2 linked regions of the Sphaerisporangium rubeum genome follow. The protein of the gene in region 1 interacts with the protein of each later gene in a pairwise test. Links are inferred from orthologs where the notes say so. Each region holds a gene or a part of one and is shown in the gene's direction. Other genes may lie near its edges.

The links.
Region 2: the proteins of BJ992_RS09290 (region 1) and ftsZ interact in binary tests that used the Escherichia coli proteins (3 or more experiments, as listed by UniProt). The link is inferred for Sphaerisporangium rubeum from one-to-one orthologs.

Annotation. Positions count from the first base shown.
Region 1 is NZ_JACHIU010000001.1:2,166,694-2,173,842, forward strand. Bases 1,322-4,078 are described here. They hold BJ992_RS09290 (rod shape-determining protein), read left to right. Parts: upstream 1,322-2,062; coding sequence 2,063-3,094; downstream 3,095-4,078. Other genes in these bases: ndk (nucleoside-diphosphate kinase), read left to right, coding at 1,322-1,722; mreC (rod shape-determining protein MreC), read left to right, coding at 3,123-4,078. Outside these bases: BJ992_RS09280 (hypothetical protein), read left to right, coding at 1-1,239; more of ndk, read left to right, coding at 1,312-1,321; more of mreC, read left to right, coding at 4,079-4,241; rod shape-determining protein MreD, read left to right, coding at 4,263-4,790; mrdA (penicillin-binding protein 2), read left to right, coding at 4,787-6,835; rod shape-determining protein RodA, read left to right, coding at 6,880-7,149. UniProt on the Escherichia coli protein: Forms membrane-associated dynamic filaments that are essential for cell shape determination. Acts by regulating cell wall synthesis and cell elongation, and thus cell shape.
Region 2 is NZ_JACHIU010000001.1:4,576,835-4,584,164, reverse strand. Bases 56-2,993 are described here. They hold ftsZ (cell division protein FtsZ), read left to right. Parts: upstream 56-758; coding sequence 759-2,228; downstream 2,229-2,993. Other genes in these bases: BJ992_RS19660 (YggS family pyridoxal phosphate-dependent enzyme), read left to right, coding at 2,343-2,993; BJ992_RS19670 (cell division protein FtsQ/DivIB), read left to right, coding at 56-497. Outside these bases: more of BJ992_RS19670, read left to right, coding at 1-55; more of BJ992_RS19660, read left to right, coding at 2,994-3,053; BJ992_RS19655 (cell division protein SepF), read left to right, coding at 3,160-3,666; BJ992_RS19650 (YggT family protein), read left to right, coding at 3,750-4,037; BJ992_RS19645 (DivIVA domain-containing protein), read left to right, coding at 4,088-4,957; BJ992_RS19640 (hypothetical protein), read left to right, coding at 5,003-7,330. UniProt on the Escherichia coli protein: Essential cell division protein that forms a contractile ring structure (Z ring) at the future cell division site. The regulation of the ring assembly controls the timing and the location of cell division.

The DNA of each region.
Region 1 (7,149 bases):
CTGACCGGTGTGGCGCTCGCCGTCGCCGCCGTCCATCTGGCGGTGTCGCGTCGCGGTGAGGCCGGGTCCTCGGCGGCCATCCGGTGGCCGGCGGCGGGACGGAGGGCTCTGGTGCTCACGGCCGGGCCGTCGGCGGGGGTCGCGGCGCTGGCGGTCGGCACGACCTTCAACTGGCCGTCCGAGCTGATCCTGGTGGCGGCCGCCGTCGCCGTCGTCTCGCTGCCCGCCATGGCGTGCGTACGGCAGGCCGGGGGCTCCGAGGAGCGCATGGCCGCTCTTGTCATGATCGCCGTCGGCCTGGTCGTGCTGCCCACCGCGGCCCAGGTGACCTACGTCGAGCTCGGTGGTCTCGGCGGGCCGGGGCTGTCCGGGCTGTGGGCCGCGTTCGCCTTGGCCGCGCTCGCGGCGTTCGCCGCCGCCTTTGCCGCTGTCCGCTTCATCACGGCACGCTCCCGTGTCGCCGTCACGTCGACCGGCGCGGTCGATCCGTCCGCGAAGTTTCCCGGCCCCGCGGCGCTCGAAGGCGCCGCCGCGGCGCGGTCGTCCGCGAGCGGGCCGTCACACCGGGATGTCGGTGACGACCCGGTGCCGCTGGACGGCACGGCGTCCGGCCTCGGAGCCGATGGCGGCGCGCAGAGCCGTGCGGTGGACGGGCCGGTGGCGAGGCTCGTGGCGGCCGGGCTGGTCGCGGTGGTCGCCGGGTTGTGCGGCATACGGCTGCTCGTGCCGTCGGCGACCGGGCTCCCGCTGGTCGTGCCGCTGGTGCTGCTGGCCGCCGGGGCCGCGGTCGCGGTGAGTGCCGCCGTGCTGCTCGCGGGCCCTCATGCGGGGCTGTTCGGCCTGTCGTTGTGCTTCCCCGCCGTGCTCAGTGGCTTCCTGCTCGGCACCGGCATCCAGGTGGGGTGGCTGCGCGCGATCAGCGCCTCCGGCACGGTCACGTCCCAGGCCATGGTGGACGGTTTCGTCGGCGCCTTGCACGTCTGGGCTCTGGTCGCGGGTTTCGTCGTCGTGGCCATCCTGGTGCTCGGCGCTCTTCTGCGCCGCCGCGACCCGGCCCCCCGGCCGGCGCCTCCGTCCCCGGACCCCATCCCCTCCTCCACCGCCGGCGCGCACATCGCGCGCGCCGGGGACACGGTCGCGTTCCCGGCCGTCCCTCCCGGTTCGTCGCCTGCCGGCGGGGAGGACCCGCACGCAGACCCTCGTGGACATGAGGATGGGGTAGGCGGCGGGGGCCGGTAGGCTGCGGGCAGGCTTCCCCTTTCGCCGTGGGCCCCTGCCGGGGTGGCGATCAGTTGACTTAAGGAGATTCTCGTGTCCGAGCGCACGCTTGTCCTGATCAAGCCCGACGGTGTCCGCCGTGGGCTCATCGGGGACGTGATCGCCCGAGTCGAGCGCAAGGGCCTCAAGGTCGTCGCCCTGGAGCTGCGCACACTGGACGCGGAGACCGCCAAGGCGCACTACGCCGAGCACTCCGAGAGGCCGTTCTTCGGGGAGCTCGTGTCGTTCATCACCTCCGGCCCGCTGGTGGCCCTGGTCCTGGAGGGCCCGCGCGCGATCGAGGCGTTCCGTGCGCTGGCCGGGGCCACCGACCCGGTGAAGTCCGCTCCCGGCACCATCCGCGGCGACCACGCGCTGGAGATCGGCGAGAACGTCGTCCACGGCTCCGACTCGCCCGAGTCCGCCGCGCGCGAGATCAAGATCTTCTTTCCGGACCGCTTCTGAGCGATTCCACGACGGCCCCGGTGTGCTGACGCACCCGGGGCCGCGTGCTGTGTTCGCCCGGCCTTCCAGGCGTCGTGGGGCTTCGCCGGCACGGTGTTCGTCCGGTCGTCCCGGGGTGGCGTGACACGGTGACGCCAGCGGGAGACGGCGGCGTTTTCGCTGGTGGAGGCGGGGAAGCGATCGTTCAGGGCCCGGTTGTGCGGGTGGGTTTGAGTGTCGGGTGGGGCAAGATTTTCCCCGGGCTGGCGGCTCGTTGCCCTCAGGAGTGGGTACGTCACGTTACGATTCGAATGCGAATCGTAATCTCTCGCGACTCACCTGAAGGAAGGTTTCCTTCCCCATGGGCAGCAAGCTGGCGTTCCTCGGCCGTGACATGGCCGTCGACCTGGGCACGGCCAACACGTTGGTCTACGTGCGCGGGCGCGGCATCGTGCTCAACGAGCCGTCGGTGGTGGCCATCAACACCACCACGGGCAAGATCGTCGCGGTTGGCATCGAGGCCAAGAGGATGATTGGCCGGACGCCTGGGAACATCGTGGCGATCCGTCCGCTCAAGGACGGCGTGATCGCCGACTTCGACGTGACCGAGCGCATGCTGCGCTATTTCATCCAGCGGGTGCACAAGCGGCGTCACTTCGCGAAGCCTCGCATCATCGTGGCGGTGCCGAGCGGCATCACCGGCGTGGAGCAGCGCGCGGTGAAGGAAGCCGGTTACCAGGCGGGTGCGCGGCGGGTGTACATCATCGAGGAGCCGATGGCGGCGGCGATCGGCGCGCGGCTGCCGGTGCACGAGCCGACGGGCAACATGGTGGTCGACATCGGCGGCGGCACCACCGAGGTGGCGATCATCTCGATGGGTGGCATCGTGACCAGCCAGTCCATCAGGGTGGGTGGTGACGAGCTGGACCACGCGATCATGGCGTTCGCCAAGAAGGAGTACTCCCTGATGCTCGGGGAGCGCACCGCCGAGGAAATCAAGATCGCCATCGGCTCGGCGTGCTCCACCGGTGACGACCGCCACGCCGAGATCCGGGGCCGTGACCTCGTCAGCGGCCTGCCGAAGACCGTGGTGGTCTCGGCGGACGAGATCCGCCGCGCCACCGAGGAGCCGCTCAAGCTGATCATCGACGCGGTGAAGACCACTTTGGACAAGTGTCCTCCCGAGCTGTCCGGCGACCTGATGGACCGAGGTGTCGCGCTGACCGGCGGCGGTGCGCTGCTGCGCGGCATGGACGACCGTCTGCGTGACGAGACCGGCATGCCGATCCATCTGGTGGAGAACGCTCTGGACTCGGTGGCGCTCGGCTCGGGCAAGTGTGTCGAGGAGTTCGAGGTGCTGCAGCAGGTGCTGGTGCCGGAACCGAGACATTGACCGGCGCGCCGAGGAAGCGACGACCCCGATGAGGGACACCCGCCGTGCGCGGACCACCCTTGGCCTGCTGCTGGCCGCGTCACTCGTCCTGATCACGATCGACCACCGGCAGCGGGGTGATTCGCTGTTCGATCCGTTCCGTTCGGCCGGCGCGTCGGTGTTCGGCTGGGCCGAGCAGGCGGGTACGGCGGTCGCGCGGCCGGTCGGCGAGTTCGTCTCGACGTTCGCCTCGGCGCCGGACGCCGAGCGCCGCATCGCGCGGCTGCGCGCCGAGAACGCCAGGTTGCGTGGTGAGCTGACCGCGCGGGGCCTGGACCGCCGCCGGTCGGCCGAGCTGTCGGCGATGCTCGGCCTGTCGGGCCTCGGCAGGTTCCGCGTGGTGCCGGCCGAGGTGATCGCGCGGCGCGGGGTGCCGGGGTTCGAGGACACCGTCGAGATCGACGCCGGTTCGGTGGACGGTGTGCGGGCCGAGATGACCGTGCTGAACGGCGACGGGCTGGTGGGCCGTGTGGTGCGCGCGGGCCCGTCCACCTCGACCGTGGTGCTGCTCACCGACCCGGCGTCATCGGTGGGGGCACGGGTGGAGCAGGGCAACAAGGTGGGTCTGGTCTCGGGGCTCGGCCCGTCGGCCGACGGCCGGTTCGTGCGGTTCCGCCTGCTGGACGCGGTGTCGTCCCTGACCACCGGCAGCCGCATCGTGACCTTCGGTTCCGAGCGCGGCACGCCGTACGTGCCGGGCCTGCCGATCGGCACGATCGAGCGGGTCGAGCCGACGCCTGGCGAGCTGACCCGCGTCGCCTACGCCACGCCGTTCGTGGACTTCGGCGCTCTCGACGTGGTCGGGGTCGTCGTCCAGGCCCCTGCTCGCGATCCCCGCGACGCTCTGCTGCCACCGGCGCCGGCGCGGAGACCCGCTCGTGCCGAGGCCCCGTCCCCGACCCCCGCGCCACCGCCGTCAGGGCCGCCACCGGCGGTGGGCCGGCGCGCCGACCCGTCCGGCCCACCGGAGGAACGGCGTCCCCGCCGTCGCGACACCACCCCGGGTGACGGCGAGGTCGTCGCTCCCGGCGAACGCGGCAACGCGCCTCCCGGCGACGGCGAAGGCGCCGCCGGCGACGGCCGGGGCCGGGACGGTGAGCGGGAATGAGCGAGCGAGAGGGGTGCGGTCATGAGGGGGGTCGCGGCGGTCCTGCTGGTGCCGGCGGTCATGGTCGTGCAGGTGAGCGTGATCAACAGGTTCGCGTTCCCCGGTGGTGGCGGGCCTGATCTCGTCCTGCTCGGCGTGGTGGCGCTGGCGGCCGTGCGGAGCGCGGCGGCCGGCGCGCTGATCGGTTTCCTCACCGGGGCGGTCGCCGACGTGCTGCCTCCCGCGGCGCACGTGATGGGGCAGTACGCGCTGGTGTTCTGCCTGGTGGGGTTCGCGGTGGGCCGCGCGGGGGAGCGGGCCCGCGGCGCGCTGGCGGCGACGGTGATCGTGGCGGTGATGGCGGCGCCGTTGCTCGCGGCCGGCGTCGGCGGGTTGCTCGGCGACCCACGGGTCGACTGGCCCGCGCCGCTTGAGGACTGGCCGTCGATGGTGGTGTACGACCTGGCGATCGTGGCGGCGGGCTTCTGGGTGGTGTCGCGGCGCGCGGGGGAGCGGCCGAGACGCCGGTCCGTGCCGACCGGGGCCTACCCGGTGCGGAGGCGGGTGTGAACCGGGTACGCGCCAGGCTGGTGGTGCTGCAGTTCCTGGTGATCACCCTGCTGGTGGTGCTGGGGCTGCGCCTGTGGCAGGTGCAGGTGGTGCGCGGACCGCAGTTCGTCGCCGCGGCCACCGAGACCCGCACCAGGGATGTGATCGTCCCGGCGGTCCGCGGCCCGATCCTGGACGCCAGAGGCCGTCCCCTGGTGCGCAACCGTTCCGCGCTGGTGGTGTCGGTGGACCGCGCCGAGCTCGAACGCATGCGTGACGGCGGCGCCGCCGTGCTCGGACGTCTCGCCACGGTGCTCGGCCGTCCGGTCAAGGAGCTGCGCCAGCGCATACGTCCCTGCGGCCCGCACGTGACCCGTCCCTGCTGGCCGGGGTCGTTGTACTCGCCGATCCCCATCGACGACAAGGTGTCCACCCGCCAGGCCCTGCAGATCCTGGAGCGCCAGGAGGACTTCCCCGGTGTGCACGCCGAGGTGCAGGCCGTCCGGGAGTACCCCCTCGGCGCCGGAGCCTCGCAGACGCTCGGCTACCTTCAGCCGGTCACCGAGGAGGAGCTGAAGAAGCGCTCCACGCTGAAGGCCAACTTCTCCGGTGTGGACCTCGTCGGCCGCGACGGCCTGGAGTACGTGTACGACGAGGAGTTGCGTGGCTCCTCCGGCCTGCGCCGCGTGCAGGTGGACCGCATGGGCAAGGTGCTCGGGGTCGAGCGCCAGACCTCCCCGGTCCCCGGCGCCATCTTGATCACCCACATGGACACCGGTGTGCAGAGGGCCGTCGACCAGGCGCTGGCCCACGCGATGAAGAACGCGCCGAAGGCCGACGGCGCCGCCGCTGTCGTGCTGGACGTGCGGACCGGCGGCGTCATCGCGCTCGGCAGCATGCCGACGTACGACCCGGCGGTGTGGGCCGGCGGCATCTCCGAGAAGGAGTACCGGAGTCTGCTGTCGGAGAAGGCCGGCCTGCCGCTGATCTCGCGCGCCACGCACGGCCAGTACGCACCCGGCTCGACCTTCAAGATCTCGTCGGTGTCGGCGATGGTCAGGGACGGCTACCCGCTGAAGGGCACCTACGACTGCCCCGGCGCCTACGACGTCGCGGGGACGTCGTTCCACAACTTCCACGGCATCGGCCTCGGCCCCATGAACCTCCACACCGCGCTGGTGAAGTCCTGCGACACGATCTTCTACCGCGCGGCGTACGAGATGTGGAAACGCGACGGCGGCGACAAACCGGTCCCCCATCCCAAGGAGCCGATGACCAACACCGCCAAGGCGTACGGCTTCGGCAGGCGCACCGGCATCGACCTGCCGGGGGAGGTGCCCGGCCGCATCCCCGGCAGGAACTGGAAGAAGGAGCAGTGGAAGGCCACCAAGGACCTGAGCTGCCTGCGCGCCAGGACCGGCTACCCCGAGGTGGCCAAGAAGGACCCGGGCCGGGCCGCCTACCTCAAGCGGCTGGCCAACGAGAACTGCCTGGAGGGTTTCGAGTGGCACGCCGCCGAGGCGGCCAACCTGTCCATCGGCCAGGGGGACGTGCTGGTCACACCGCTGCAGCTTGCCGTGGCGTACGCCGCGCTCGTCGGGGACGGCAGGTTGCGCAGCCCGCGGATCGCCAAGGCGATCGTCAGCCCCGACGGCACGCGGGTGCGCGAGGTCACGGCCCCGGTGACGGGCCGGCTGCCGGTGGACAAGGGGACACGTGACTACATCCGCAACGCGCTGAGTGAGGTGACGTCCGACGGCACCGCGGCGGGTGCGTTCGGCGGCTTCCCCATGAACGTCGTCAAGATCGGCGGCAAGACCGGCACGGCCGAGGTGTACGGCAAGGAGGACACCTCGTGGTTCGCGTCGTTCGCTCCGGCGGGTGACCCGCGGTTCGTGGTCGTCGTCACCGTCTCGCAGGGTGGTCAAGGCGCCATGGCCGCCGCGCCGGCGGCCCGCGAGATCTGGGAGGCCATCTACGGCATCAAGGGCAAGGCGGCGCTGCCTGGCGGCCGGCCCCCGGACCGGCTGCCGACGATCAACAGGGACGGGACGGTGGCCGAGTGAACCAGGCTCTCGCGCCGCAGGGTGACTCGTTGATCCAGCGGGCCATGGGTGCGCGGTCGGCGGTGTGGCGGCTGGACGGCGTGCTGCTCGTCGCCGTGCTCGCGCTGTCGGTGATCGGCACACTGCTGGTGTGGTCGTCCACCCGCACCTGGGCCGCGGGTGCGCCGACCGGCATGGTGAAGAAGCACATACTGAACCTGCTCATCGGCTGGGCCCTGTGCGGGCTCGCCGCCACGGCCGACCAGCGCAGGCTCCGGGTGTACGCGCCGGTGGTGTACGGCGTGTCGCTGCTCGGGCTGCTCGCGGTGATCACC
Region 2 (7,330 bases), 2.4 Mb from region 1 along the record:
GCCAGCCGCTGGCGGCCGTGGACGTCGAAGGGGTGCGGCGGCGGGTCGCGGCGCTGCGCCAGGTGGAAGCGGCGGCGGTCGAGCGGGTCTGGCCGGGCACCTTGCGCATCAAGGTCGACGAGCGGCGGCCGCTGGCCGCGGTGCCGGTGGCCGGCGGCGCGGCCGTGGTCGACCGGCACGCGATGGTGATCGAGACCAGGGAGGCCGTCCCGGTGGGGCTGCCGCTGCTGCGGGTCGGCAGGTTCGCCGCCGACGACCCCGCCACCATGGCGGCGCTGGCCGTGGTGCGCGGGCTGCCGTGGGAGCTGTCGCGGCGGGTGCGGGAAGTGCGCGCCACGACGGGCCGTGATGTTTCCCTCCGGCTGGCCGACGGCCGTACGATCATGTGGGGTGACGCGGGACGTACCCGCGACAAGGCGCGCGTCGCGCTCGCGCTGCTGCAACGCCCCGGTGACGCCTACGACGTGAGCACACCGGACGTGGTGACGGTGAAGTGACGTGGCCCGCCGCTCCGCGCGGGCCCGCTCCGCTCACCGGTGCGCCATGCCACTCAGGAGCGAAAGGGACACGCCGGACGTGCTTGCGGCGCGGTGAGTTGACCCTGGGGGAGGGGCAACCCTACTGTCCGTATCATTCCTCAGGTTGACATAACTCTAAATCTCAACTTGAGGGTGAGAGTTAAACAATAAGGCCCGGCGACTTCCGGGCTTCACGTAATGCAAGTAGAAGCAAGTAAACGAGCGGAAAGGCCCCTCGTCGTGGCAGCACCGCAGAACTACCTCGCGGTCATCAAGGTCGTCGGCATCGGCGGCGGCGGAGTGAACGCCGTGAACCGGATGATCGAGGAGGGACTCAAGGGCGTCGAGTTCATCGCCATCAACACCGACGCCCAGGCGCTGCTGATGAGTGACGCCGACGTCAAACTGGACGTGGGCCGCGAGCTCACCCGGGGTCTCGGTGCGGGGGCCAACCCCGAGGTCGGCCGCAAGGCCGCCGAGGACCACCGTGAGGAGATCGAAGAGGTCATCAAGGGCGCCGACATGGTGTTCGTCACGGCGGGCGAGGGCGGCGGCACCGGCACAGGCGGCGCGCCTGTGGTCGCCAACATCGCGCGATCGCTCGGCGCGCTGACCATAGGAGTCGTCACCCGGCCGTTCAGCTTCGAGGGACGGCGCAGGGCCATGCAGGCCGAGGCCGGCATCGAGACGTTGCGCGACGAGGTCGACACCCTGATCGTCATCCCCAACGACCGGCTGCTGTCCATCTCCGACCGCCAGGTGAGCGTGCTCGACGCGTTCAAGGCGGCCGACCAGGTGCTGCTGTCCGGTGTGCAGGGCATCACCGACCTCATCACCACGCCGGGTCTGATCAACCTCGACTTCGCCGACGTGAAGTCCGTGATGTCCGGCGCCGGGTCGGCGCTGATGGGCATCGGGCACGCGCGCGGGGACGACCGGTCGGTGGCCGCCGCCGAGATGGCGGTGTCCAGCCCGCTGCTGGAGGCCAGCATCGACGGCGCGCACGGCGTGCTGCTGTCCATCGCCGGCGGGTCCGACCTCGGCCTCTTCGAGATCAACGAGGCGGCCCAGCTCGTGTCCAACGCCGCGGCCTCCGACGCCAACATCATCTTCGGCACGGTCATCGACGACGCGCTCGGCGACGAGGTCCGCGTCACCGTGATCGCCGCCGGGTTCGACGAGCCCGACGAGAAACCGGCGCCGGCGCAGCCGGTCTCCCGGCCACAGCCCGCCTCCCGTCCGGCGGCCGGCTCGCAGGCACAGGGGACGGCCGGCACGGCCACGGCCGCGGGCACGCAGTCCGCGCCGGCGGCGCCGCAGCCCCGTCCGTCGTCGTTCACCGCGCCGCGGGCCGAGCCCGCGCGCACCGAGTCCCGGCCCGAGTCCCGGCCCGAGCCTCCGCGCGCCGAGCCCTCCCGCGCCGAGCAGCGACCGGCCCCCGTGCGTCCGTTCCCGCCGGCGTCCGCGCAGTCCGCCACACCGGCGCCGCCGGCGCAGCAGCCCTCGGCGGCCGCGGCCGATCCGGTCACGCCGCGTGAGACGGCGGTGGCGCGCGACGCCGACGACGACCAGGCGCCGCTGACCATCCCGCGGCCCACCCCCGAGCCCCCCACTCCCATCACCTCCCGCGTCACCGACCCCAACCGGCGCCGCCAGGTCGTGTTCGAGGACCAGGAAGAGGAACTGGACGTTCCCGACTTCCTCAAGTGACACCGGTCGTGACGCCGGCGCCGTGAGCACTCCCCCCACCCGGGCCACGCGGCGGTCCCGTTACGCTGGGCCCGCTATGAGCCATGGCGAGATCACGGAGCGGGCGGGCCGTACATGACCGATGTGAGCACCGCGCGGCGCGAGGAGATCGCGGCGGGCCTGGCACAGGTGGAGCGGCGGATCGCCGAGGCGTGCGCCGCCGCCGGCCGGCCACGCGAGGAGGTCACGCTCGTCGCGGTGACCAAGACCTACCCGGTGTCCGACATCCGGATCCTCAGCGGGCTCGGGGTGCGCGACATCGGGGAGAACCGCGACCAGGAGGCCGCCGCCAAGGCGCGCGACTGCGCCGGCCTGCCGGTGCGGTGGCACTTCGTCGGTCAGCTCCAGACCAACAAGGCCCGTTCCGTGGCGTCCTACGCCGACGTGATCCACTCGGTGGACCGGCCGAGGCTCGCCGCCGCGCTCGGCCGGGGGGCCGTGGCCGCGGGACGGCTGGTCACCTGCCTGGTCCAGGTGGCACTGGACGACGACCCCGGACGCGGCGGCGTCACACCGGACGGCGTCCCCGCCGTGGCGGACGCCGTCGCCGAGCAGGAGGGACTCGTGCTCGGCGGCGTCATGGCGGTGGCACCGCTCGGCACGAGCCCGGCCCCGGCGTTCGCGCGCCTGCGCGAGGTGGCGGAGGCCCTGCGCGCGGCGCATCCACGAGCGTCGATGATTTCCGCCGGAATGAGCGGAGATCTGGCGGAGGCCGTCGCACACGGCGCGACACACGTGCGGGTCGGTACGGCGTTGCTCGGCCGCCGGACGCCCTTCGTCAGGTAATGTCCCCCCGAGTGGACCTTGATGTCCATGTATCCGAGCAGAGGTCGACAGCGGTGCCTTAGGTTGCCTTGGGTGCGGCGACCATGAGCAGGAGGACGACGGAGCGATGGCCGGCGCGATGCGCAAGATGGCGGTCTACCTCGGTCTCGTGGAGGACGACCGCTACCCCGACTACGGCGGTTACGCCGACGAGGACGATTATCCCGACGACTACGCCGACCGCCGCCGCGACGAGCGCGGCACCGGCGCGCCGCAGGAGGGCCTTGAGGAGCCCGAGAGCCCGGTGCCCGCCCCCCGGTCGGGGGTGCCCGTCGTCGAGCGCCGTACGACCGATCTGGCGCGGATCACGACACTTCACCCTCGCACGTACAACGAGGCCCGCACGATCGGGGAGCACTTCCGCGAAGGCACCCCTGTCATCATGAATCTGACAGAGATGGTCGACAGCGACGCGAAGCGGCTGGTCGATTTCGCGGCAGGTCTGGTCTTTGGCCTACATGGCAGCATTGAACGTGTTACCAACAAGGTGTTCCTGTTGTCCCCTGCCAATGTCGAGGTGACCGCCGAGGACAAGGCCCGAATCGCGGAACGCGGGTTCTTCAACCAGAGCTAGAGTTCCACCTATGAACAGTGAACGGCCACACCTGGCCCGCTCGGACCGTGGCAGGCACGTCGGTGGGGAGGCGGGGCACGACCGTGGGGATCATTAGTGACATCCTCGTCGGGATCCTCGCGATCTACCTCGTCCTGCTGATCGGCAGGATGATCTTTGAGACCGTGCAGGCGTTCGCGCGCTCCTGGCACCCCACCGGGGTCGTCCTGGTGCTCGCGGAGGCCACGTACACGGTGACCGATCCGCCTCTCAAGTTCCTCCGCCGTTTCATTCCCCCGCTCCGGTTGGGTACGGTGGCCTTTGACCTGAGCTTCACAGTGCTGTTCATTGTGGTCTTGCTCATGATCAACATTGTGTCCGTGCTTCGTTAGATCGGGTACCGTCCTGTCGGACCGACTCCGAGCGCGCCAAGGAGACCGAAATGCCGCTGACGCCCGCTGATGTGCGGAACAAGCAATTCAGTACCACCCGGCTGCGGCCGGGGTACGACGAGGAAGAGGTCGACGCCTTCCTCGATGAGGTTGAGGCCGAGCTGGACCGCCTCATCCAGGAGAACGAGGAACTGCGTGCCAAGCTGACCGAGTGCCTGCGCGGCAAGGTCCCCGGTGGCATGGGCATGGCGATGGCCCCCGCGCCGGTCGCCGAGCCCAAGCCCGAGATGATGATGCCGCAGCCGGAGCCCATGAAGCAGCCGGAGCCGATCAGGCCCGAGCCGGTGCCGGTCGGGATGGGGATGCCTCCCGCCGAGGACAACATGGACACCGCGGCCCGCGTGCTCGCGCTCGCACAGCAGACCGCCGACCAGGCCATCGCCGACGCGCGCCGCGAGGCCGACGAGACGGTCACCCGTGCGCGCCGCGAGGCCGACGAGATCCTCGGCAAGGCACGCCGCCAGGCCGAGCAGATCATCGGCGACGCGCGCGGCCGCGCCGAGACGCTGGAGCGTGACGCGCAGGAGCGGCACCGCCAGGCGATGGGTTCCCTCGTGCAGACCCGCGACGAGCTGGAGCGCAAGGTCGACGAGTTGCGCAGCTTCGAGCGTGAGTACCGCAGCCGGTTGAAGCTCTACCTGGAGAACCAGCTCGCCGAGCTGAACGTCGCGGCCGAGGGCAGCGGCGGGTTCCCCGTGGTCGGCGGCCAGATGGGTGGCGCCCCCGCCATGTCCCACGCCGGCGCGCCTGGTGGCCCCCAGCAGATCCAGGGTGGCCAGAGCAACCCGTTCGGCGCTCCCGAGCCGGCGCCGCACTCCGGTGCCTTCCCGGTTGACGCTCCGCACACCGACCGGCGTTAAGGTAAAGGTCAAGGGTTTACGCCGACCCGCGACTGGGAGTTCTCCGTGATCTACCTCAGCGCCATTCTGGTGGTCCTCGCCTTCGGCCTCCTGGTCGCGGGCGTGGTGACCGGAACAGCGGTCCTGGTCATGTGGTCGATCGTGGTCAGCGTGCTGTCCGCGGTCTTCCTGATGATCGGGGCACTGCTGCGACGCCATCACCTGTTCCCCTCCGGCGGTGGGAAGGCGGCCATGGCGCCGCCGATGCCGCCGGTCGGTGCCGGTGCCGGCACGATGGCGAGACCCGGAGCCATGGCCGGCGCGGCCGCTCCCGCTCGTGGTGCATCCCCCACCCTGACCCGGCCGGTGTCCACGCCTGCGGCGGCCCACCCCGCCACGGCGCGAACCACCGCCGCGCAGGGTCCGACCGGGGCCTTCGCCGCCTCCGGCGGGCCACGACCGCCCGCCGGCGCACGGCCGTCCCCCGACACCATCGTGCTCGTCATCCCCGGCCGCAGGCGTTTCCACCTGCCCGGGTGCCGCCAGCTCGCGGGGCGTGAGCACGAGGAGCTGACGTACGAGGAGGCGCGCGAGGAAGGCTTCTCCGCCTGCACCACCTGCCTCCCGGCGACCACGGCCGACCCCTCGGCCCGTCCGCCATCCCCCGGTGCCACCGTCCGTTCCGTCCCCGAGACGGCCCGCACCGCGTCCCCGTCCCCCCCGTCCTCCCGCGCTCTCCCCGCCGCACCCCACCCGTCCCTGCCTCCCGCCGACCCCCCGGCCCTCCCCCCGGCGACGACCGGCCCCCTGAAAGTTTCACCCGCCACCCCCCGTCCCGCCTCTTCTCGACCGCCGGTGCCTAACCGGCCGGACGAGAGAGACCACACGGACGCGGACCCGTCCGACCCCCTGAGACGACCCGCCTCCCCGTCCCGGCCCGAGACCCCGGCATGGTCCAGGGAGCCAGGACGACCGGAGGACTTCAGGCGCACGCAGGACGACAGACGACCGCCGGCCGGCGAACGGCCCGAGCGTCCCGCACGACCTGCCGACCCCACGCGACCCGCCTCCACGTCCCGGTCCGGCGACCCCGCGCGATCCGGAGCCACGTCCCGGTCCGGCGACCCCGCGCGGCCCGGAGAGACTGATCGCCACCGGGATCCGGCACGGCCTGGGGAGGCGGTCTGGCCGCGGGACGCGGAACGGTCGGCGGACCCCGCACGATCCACGGAGGCGGTACGACCGCGCGACGCGGCGAAGCCCGGGGACTCCGCACGGCCCGGAGAGGCGGTACGGCCGTGGGACGCGGAACGGTCCGCGGAGGGACGGCGGCCCTCTGGGGACGTGGAACGTCCCACTGACGCCGACCGGTCGTCCGACGCCACCGTGGCCGGACGGCTGCCGCGCACCGGATCCGGCTCCTCGGGTCGCACGGCCGACACATGGTTCACCGGAAGGTCCGCCTCCACCGGGTCCACGCCACCCGGCGGCACCGGCACCCCGCCGGTCGTCCCGTCGAAGCCCGTGGTGCTCCCCGAGGCGGTCAGCCCCTTCGAGGCCTTCAAGCGCCCCGGCACGGCCGCACAGCCCGCTCCCGCCGTCCCGGACGGCGAGCGCGAGACCCGGTCACCCGAGCGCGATCGGGCCACCGATGAGACCCGTGCGGCGGATTCCCCGAGGAAGACCACCCCCGGTGCCCCGGCCGGTACCGAGCAGGCCGGCGGCCGGCCCGCCGAAGCCGGGGCCACGTCTCCGGCCGCCAGGACCGGGCCAGGCGAGACGAAGCCGGCGCGACCTGACTCCGGCGCGAACCCCGCCAAGGCGGAGGCCTCCACGACGGGACCCGCCAAGGCTTTCGCCCCCGAAGGTCAGCGCGCCAAGCCCGACGTCACCGGCCCGGAGCCCACGAGGACCGGCTCTGAGCCCACCAGGTCCGGGACGGAGCCGGTCAAGGCGAAGCCTCCTGGGTCCAGGCCCGCCACACCGCAAGACCCCGCAGGCAGGCCCGCCAAGCCGCAGACCTCCGGAACGGACCCGGTCAAGGCGGAGACTTCATCGGCGGAGCCGAGCAGAGAGAGAATCTCCAAGCCGGAGCCTGCCAAGCCGGAGAGCGCCAAGTCGGAGCCTGCCAAGTCGGAGCCCGCGAAGTCGGCGAGCATCGGTCCGGAGACCGCCAGCCCGGCGAGCGGCAGGCCGGAGACCGCCAGGCCGGGGAGCGTCGGGTCGGCGAGCGCCGAGTCAGAGTCCGCCGAGTCAGAAGCCGCCAAGTCGGAGAGCACCGGGTCAGAGCCCGTCAAGTCGGAGAGCGCCGGGACCGGTGCGCCTGAGTCGGCGAGGGCCGGCGGGGACGGGGACAGGTCGGTCACGGCGCAACTCCGCCGTCCCGGCATGGTC